3 regions of the Streptomyces sp. NPDC059248 genome follow, and region 1 is predicted to be linked to each of the others. Evidence: riboswitches for the same ligand, from Rfam matches in the RefSeq annotation. Region 1 holds a riboswitch; each other region holds the start of a gene.
What was found. A riboswitch is a leader RNA that binds a small molecule or an ion and turns the genes downstream of it on or off. The one in region 1 is predicted to bind thiamine pyrophosphate.

Region 2: it holds a riboswitch for thiamine pyrophosphate, as region 1 does, so the genes downstream of both, ACFXG1_RS27520 (thiamine ABC transporter substrate binding subunit) here and thiC (phosphomethylpyrimidine synthase ThiC) in region 1, are expected to answer to the same signal.
Region 3: it holds a riboswitch for thiamine pyrophosphate, as region 1 does, so the genes downstream of both, thiO (glycine oxidase ThiO) here and thiC (phosphomethylpyrimidine synthase ThiC) in region 1, are expected to answer to the same signal.

What each region holds. Positions count from the first base shown of each region.
Region 1 is NZ_JBHYZV010000054.1:44,794-47,054, reverse strand. Features, by position in the region: gene ACFXG1_RS22570 (YibE/F family protein) at 1-655, opposite strand, end outside; TPP riboswitch at 728-906, shown strand; gene thiC (phosphomethylpyrimidine synthase ThiC) at 900-2,261, shown strand, end outside.
Region 2 is NZ_JBHYZV010000082.1:19,460-21,720, forward strand. Features, by position in the region: gene rlmN (23S rRNA (adenine(2503)-C(2))-methyltransferase RlmN) at 1-871, shown strand, start outside; TPP riboswitch at 947-1,057, shown strand; gene ACFXG1_RS27520 (thiamine ABC transporter substrate binding subunit) at 1,142-2,236, shown strand.
Region 3 is NZ_JBHYZV010000071.1:11,123-13,383, forward strand. Features, by position in the region: gene ACFXG1_RS25910 (NAD(P)/FAD-dependent oxidoreductase) at 1-98, opposite strand, end outside; gene ACFXG1_RS25915 (hypothetical protein) at 600-941, opposite strand; TPP riboswitch at 1,022-1,134, shown strand; gene thiO (glycine oxidase ThiO) at 1,132-2,261, shown strand, end outside.

The sequences.
Region 1 (2,261 bases):
TGCGGCCCTTGTGCGGACCGCTGGTGATCTCGATCGTCGCCTTCTCGCACGTGCTGCTCCGTGCCGCGTCCGCCTTGCCCCCCTGGGGCGCGGCGGTGTCACCGCTCGGTGCCGCCGGGGCGGCGTTGACGGACTTGCAGTCGACCTTCTCCAGCCTGGCCACGGTCGCGGACTCGGTCTGCCGGTCGAAACCGACGCCGGTGCGCTCATGGCCGGGGTCGGCGCCGGGCCAGAGGATCGCCATACCCACGGCGACGGCGGCGGCGAACGGGATCAGCACCGCGGCGATCACCCGGCGCAGCTGCCGTGACGCGGGCGCGGCGGGCCCGTGCCCATGGGAATGCCCATGGGAATGGCCATGGGAGTGCCCGTGCCCGTGCCCGTGGCCCTGACCCCGGCCGTGTTCATCCTCCGCCGGAGCGGGGGGCGGGACCGGGACCGGGGGCGGTGTCGGTGCCGGTGCGTGGTTGTGCTCGTGGCCGTGGCCGTGGGTGGGGGTGTGGTCGTGGGTCCGGGCGGGGCCGTGGTCGTGGTCGTGCGCGTGCGGCGGCGCGGGGCCGTGGCCGGGAACGTACCCCTGGTCACCGCCGTCCGCGGAGCCGTACGTGTACCGGGAATCGGGACCCCGTTGAGGGCCGGGCGCTGATGACGTCACCGACCGATCATCGCAAGAACGGGCGGGGGCCCCTGTTCAGCACGCCAGAATTGGCGCTAGCGTTGGTGTCACCTTTGCACACGCGGGAGCTCGGAGCACCGGGCTGAGAGGGCGCTGACCTCCGTCGACACGTCGCCGGGCGATACACGAACCAGGTGTACGCCCCGGGACGCCGTCCACGGGATCCGCTGCGTCGACCGCCGAACCTGTTACCGGGTAATGCCGGCGTAGGGAGTAGGTCTTCATGACCGTTCAGGATGCACGCACGCCTGCCGTCGTCGAACCGGCGCTCGACGGCGAACGCACGCCGGGCTGGCACAAGGGGTACGTCACGGGTTCCCGCCCGGACGTCCGGGTGCCGGTCCGTCAGGTGCACCTCACCAACGGCCGGGACGTCACGCTGTACGACACCTCCGGCCCGTACACGGACCCCACCGTCGAGACCGATGTACGCCGCGGTCTGGCACCGCTGCGGGAGAACTGGATCACCGCCCGCGGGGACACCGAGGAGTACGCGGGCCGTCCCGTGCGCCCCGAGGACGACGGGATCAAGCACACGTCCCCGCGCGGCGGACTGCGCAATCTCGACGCGGTCTTCCCCGGCAGGCCGCGCCAGCCGCGCCGGGGCCGCGACGGCCGGGCGGTGAGCCAGCTCGCCTACGCCCGCCGGGGCGAGATCACCCCCGAGATGGAGTTCGTGGCGGTCCGGGAGAACGTCTCCCCCGAGGTCGTACGGGAGGAGATCGCCGCCGGCCGGGCGGTGCTGCCGGCCAATGTGAACCACCCGGAGATCGAGCCGATGATCATCGGCAAGCGGTTCCTGGTGAAGGTCAACGCCAACATCGGCAACTCCGCGGTCACCTCGTCCATCGAGGAGGAGGTGGAGAAGATGACCTGGGCGACCCGCTGGGGCGCCGACACGGTCATGGACCTCTCCACCGGGCGCAATATCCACACCACCCGCGAGTGGGTGCTCCGCAACTCCCCCGTCCCGATCGGCACCGTGCCGCTGTACCAGGCGCTGGAGAAGGTCGACGGCCGGGCCGAGGAGCTGACCTGGGAGATCTACAAGGACACGGTGATCGAGCAGGCCGAGCAGGGCGTCGACTACATGACCGTGCACGCGGGTGTGCTGCTGCGGTACGTACCGCTGACCGCCCGCCGCAAGACGGGCATCGTCTCGCGCGGCGGCTCGATCATGGCGGCCTGGTGCCTGGCGCACCACCGGGAGTCGTTCCTGTACGAGAACTTCGAGGAGCTGTGCGAGATCCTCGCGGCGTACGACGTCACGTACTCCCTCGGCGACGGCCTGCGGCCGGGCTCGATCGCGGACGCCAACGACGAGGCGCAGTTCGCGGAGTTGCGCACGCTCGGTGAGCTGAACCGGATCGCCAAGCGGATGAACGTCCAGACGATGATCGAGGGCCCCGGTCATGTCCCCATGCACAAGATCAAGGAGAACATCGACCTCCAGCAGGAGATCTGTGAGGAGGCGCCGTTCTACACCCTCGGTCCGCTGACCACCGATGTGGCGCCCGCCTACGACCACATCACCTCGGGCATCGGGGCGGCCATGATCGCCTGGTGGGGCACGGCGATGCTCTGC
Region 2 (2,261 bases), on a different contig from region 1:
CGATCTGATGTCGGTGGTGCGGCATATCTCGTGCGACGACGACACCACCCGTAAGACGCTCTGGCGGCTGCACGACGGGACCCTGGTGGAGTCCGTGCTGATGCGCTATCCGGACCGGGTCACGATGTGTATCTCCTCCCAGGCCGGATGCGGGATGAACTGCCCGTTCTGCGCCACCGGGCAGGCCGGTCTGGACCGCAATCTGTCGACCGCGGAGATCGTCCACCAGATCGTGGACGGGATGCGGGCGCTGCGGGACGGCGAGGTGCCCGGGGGGCCCGCGCGGCTGTCGAACATCGTGTTCATGGGGATGGGCGAGCCGCTGGCGAACTACAAGCGGGTCGTGGGGGCCGTCCGGCGGCTCACCGATCCCGAGCCGGACGGTCTCGGTCTCTCGCAGCGCGGCATCACCGTCTCCACGGTCGGTCTGGTGCCCGCGATGCTCCGCTTCGCCGACGAGGGCTTCAAGTGCCGGCTCGCGGTGTCGCTGCACGCCCCGGACGACGAGCTGCGGGACACCCTGGTGCCCGTCAATACGCGCTGGAAGGTGCGGGAGGTGCTCGACGCCGCGTGGGAGTACGCGGAGAAGTCGGGCCGCCGTGTCTCCATCGAGTACGCCCTGATCCGGGACATCAACGACCAGGCGTGGCGCGGTGACCTGCTGGGGCGGCTCCTCAAGGGCAAGCGGGTCCATGTGAACCTGATCCCGCTGAACCCGACGCCCGGGTCGAAGTGGACCGCTTCGCGGCCCGAGGACGAGAAGGCGTTCGTCGAGGCGATCGCGGCCCACGGGGTGCCGGTGACCGTACGGGACACCCGGGGCCAGGAGATCGACGGCGCCTGCGGGCAGCTCGCCGCGTCCGAGCGGTGACGGTCCGCCGAGCGCCGGGGGCCGGCCCCTGCCGTGGCGGGAATCGCACCTTGTAGGCTGGCCTGAACATCTGCAGATATCCGACAGGGGAGCGCCACAGCGCTGAGAGTGCGGTACCTACGGGACCGCAGACCCTCTGAACCTCGCCCGGGTCATTCCGGGTAGGAAGTTCGGTTGTTCACTCGAGCTGTTGCGCCCTGCCCGGATTCCCTCGGGGAGTCCGGGCGGGGCCGCGTCTCTTCCTGGCCGTCACCAGGAGGACTTCGATCCGTGAGCAGTATCAGGAAGACCGCGGCCGTCGCGCTGGCCACCGGGCTCGGTGTCTCCGTCCTCGCCGCCTGCGGCGGTGAGGACGGCGGGAAGGACTCCGGCGGCCAGGCGGCGTCGAAGACCGTCACCCTCGTCAGCCACGACTCCTTCGCCGCATCCGAGGCCGTGCTGAAGGAGTTCACCAAGCGCACCGGCTATACGGTCAAGGTCCTCAAGAGCGGCGATGCGGGGGTCGCGCTCAACAAGGAGATCCTCACCAAGGGCTCCCCGACGGGCGATGTCTTCTTCGGCGTCGACAACACCCTGCTCTCCCGCGCCCTCGACAACGGCATCTTCACGTCGTACCGGGCCAAGGGTCTCGACCGGATCCCGCAGGACGTCCAGCTCGACAAGGGCGAGCACCGGGTCACCCCCGTCGACACCGGCGACGTCTGCGTCAACTACGACAAGAAGTACTTCGCGGACCGGAAGCTGGCACCGCCGGAGACCCTCGACGACCTGGCGAAGCCCGCGTACAAGGATCTGCTGGTCGTCGAGAACGCGGCCACCTCGTCGCCCGGTCTCGGCTTCGTCCTCGGTACCGTCGCCCGCTACGGCGAGGACGGCTGGCAGGGGTACTGGAAGAAGCTGAAGGCCAACGGCGTCAAGGTCGTCGACGGCTGGGAAGAGGCGTACAACCGGGAGTTCTCCGGATCCGCCGGGGGCAAGAAGGAGGGCGGCGACCGTCCGCTTGTGGTCTCCTACGCCTCCAGCCCGCCCGTCGAGGTGCTGTACGCGAAGCCGCAGCCCACGACCGCGCCCACCGGTGTCGCCACCGGTACCTGCTTCCGGCAGATCGAGTTCGCCGGGCTCCTCAAGGGCGCGAAGAACGAGGCCGGCGGCAAGGCCCTGCTGGACTTCCTCGTCTCCACCACGTTCCAGGAGGACGTGCCGCTCACCATGTTCGTCAACCCGGTGGTGAAGGACGCGAAGCTGCCCGAGCTGTTCAGCAAGCACGGTGTGAAGATCGCCGACCCGCTGACACTGCCGCCGGACACCATCTCCGAGAACCGTGAGCAGTGGGTTCAGACGTGGTCATCGACCGTCGTGAAGTGACGGGCGGCCCGTCCCGTACGGGGAA
Region 3 (2,261 bases), on a different contig from region 1:
GGCCGGTCGTACGGCTGGTGGGGCTCGGCCCCGATGACCGTCACGGGCCCGGCGTGGCCCAGCTCCCGCAGGGCGACGGCGGTTTGCACGCCGGCCATACCGGCGCCGACGACGACCACGTGGGGGGTAAGGGGGGGTGTCTGCTGCTCGGTCTGCTGATCGGTCTGCTGATCGGTCTGCTGATCGCTCACCCCTCCACGATAATGTTCTGACGCAGCGTCAGCCCATGGGGGCCGCCGTTCGGTTTCGTCCGCGGGGCGGGTGGGTGGTTGCTCGCGCAGTTCCTCGCGCCCCTGGATTCCGTGGTTCACGTTGTGGGTGGGGTGCGGGGCCCTGTGTTTCTTGTTGGCTGGCCGCACTCCAGGACCCTGCGGGTCGCCCGTGCGGCGCGGGTTGGTCGGTCGGTCCCGGGGCCACCTCCTCGCCATCGGCGGAACCCGGGGCCTTGGAAACGCTGACCGCTGCATCCCGCCGACGGCTGCGGGGGCGACCCCGCACCCGCCCTCCCCACGACGACGGACATGCCACGGTCAGCCCGAGACCATCGAGAGGCGCGGCACCCAAGATGCCGGGGCTCGGCAGGGCGGGGAGGCGGGGGGTTAGCCGGGGATTTCGTCGACGACACTGGTGCCGGTGCCCGGCTGGGACTCCCAGGACCAGGTCTCCTCCAGGCGGATCCGGCCGTCGGGGAGTTCGGTCACCCGGGAGACGCAGTGGCCCGACGCCGTGGTGTCGTCGGTCTTGAGCTGGACGTAGCGGAAGTCGAGGCGGTCGCCCTCGCGCGTCCCCACCAGGTGGCCGCGGACCACGTCGCCGCCCGCGTAGTCGGCCCAGATCCGGCCGTCCGCCTCGTGGTAGGTGAACCGGGTGGCCGTGCCGACCTGGCCCGGGGCCTGGTCGGCGACCGGGGACATCACCAGTCCGTCCAGCGATCTCGCCATGGTGAACGCTCCTTGCTCGTATCCCGGGGCCGTACAACCGCCTTACCGGGCATCGGACACGGGGGTTAGGCTGGCCACCGTAAAGCACTCGCGGGAGCCCGGACGCACCGGGCTGAGAGGGAGGCTGGGCGGCCTCCGACCGTACGAACCTGATCCGGGTCATGCCGGCGAAGGGAGGGGCTGGACGCCCATGTCGCATACCCCGGACGTTCTGGTCGTCGGCGGCGGGATCATCGGGCTCGCCGTCGCCTGGCGGGCCGCGCAACGCGGGCTCGCGGTCACCGTCGCCGACCCGGACCCCGGGGGCGGTGCGGCCGGTGTGGCCGCGGGGATGCTCGCGGCCGTCACCGAGCTGCACTACGGCGAGCAGACCCTGCTGGCCCTCAATCTGGAGTCGGCCCGCCGCTATCCCGCGTTCGTCGCGGAGCTGGAGGAGGCGAGCGGGCGGTCCGTCGGCTATCGGGCCTGCGGCACCCTGGCCGTCGCCCTCGACGCCGACGACCGGGCCCATCTGCGGGAGCTGCACGCCCTCCAGCTGCGGTCCGGTCTTGCGGCGGAGTGGCTCAGCGGGCGGGAGTGCCGCCGTCTGGAGCCGATGCTCGCGCCCGGGGTGCGCGGCGGTCTGCGGGTCGACGGCGACCACCAGGTCGATCCCCGGCGGCTCGCCGCGGCGCTGGTCGTCGCCTGTGAGCGGGCCGGGGTGGAGCTGCGGCGCGACCGGGCCGACCGGCTGCTGGTCGAACACGACCGGGCCGTGGGCGCCGTACTCGCCGACGGGCGGGGGGTACGGGCCGCGTGGACCGTACTCGCCGGGGGGAGCCGGAGCGGACTGCTCGGCGGGCTCCCGGCCGATGTGCTGCCGCCGGTGCGTCCGGTCAAGGGGCAGGTGCTCCGGCTGGCCGTGCCGCCCTTGTACGCCCCCTTCCTCTCCAGGACCGTGCGGGCCGTCGTCCGGGGCAGCCAGGTCTATCTGGTGCCCCGCGCGGACGGTGAACTCGTCGTCGGCGCGACGAGTGAGGAGCTGGGCTTCGACACCACCGTCACCGCGGGCGGGGTCTACGAGCTGCTGCGCGACGCCCATGAGCTGGTGCCGGGAATCACCGAGCTGCCGCTGACCGAGACCAGGGCCGGGCTGCGGCCCGGCTCTCCGGACAACGCCCCGCTGCTGGGCCCGAGCGCGCTGCCCGGGCTGCTGCTGGCCACCGGGCACTACCGCAACGGCGTCCTGCTCACCCCCGTCACCGGCGACGCGATCGCGAGCGCCCTGGCCACCGGTGTGCTGCCCGAGGAGATCCGGCCCTTCACCCCCGACCGCTTCCT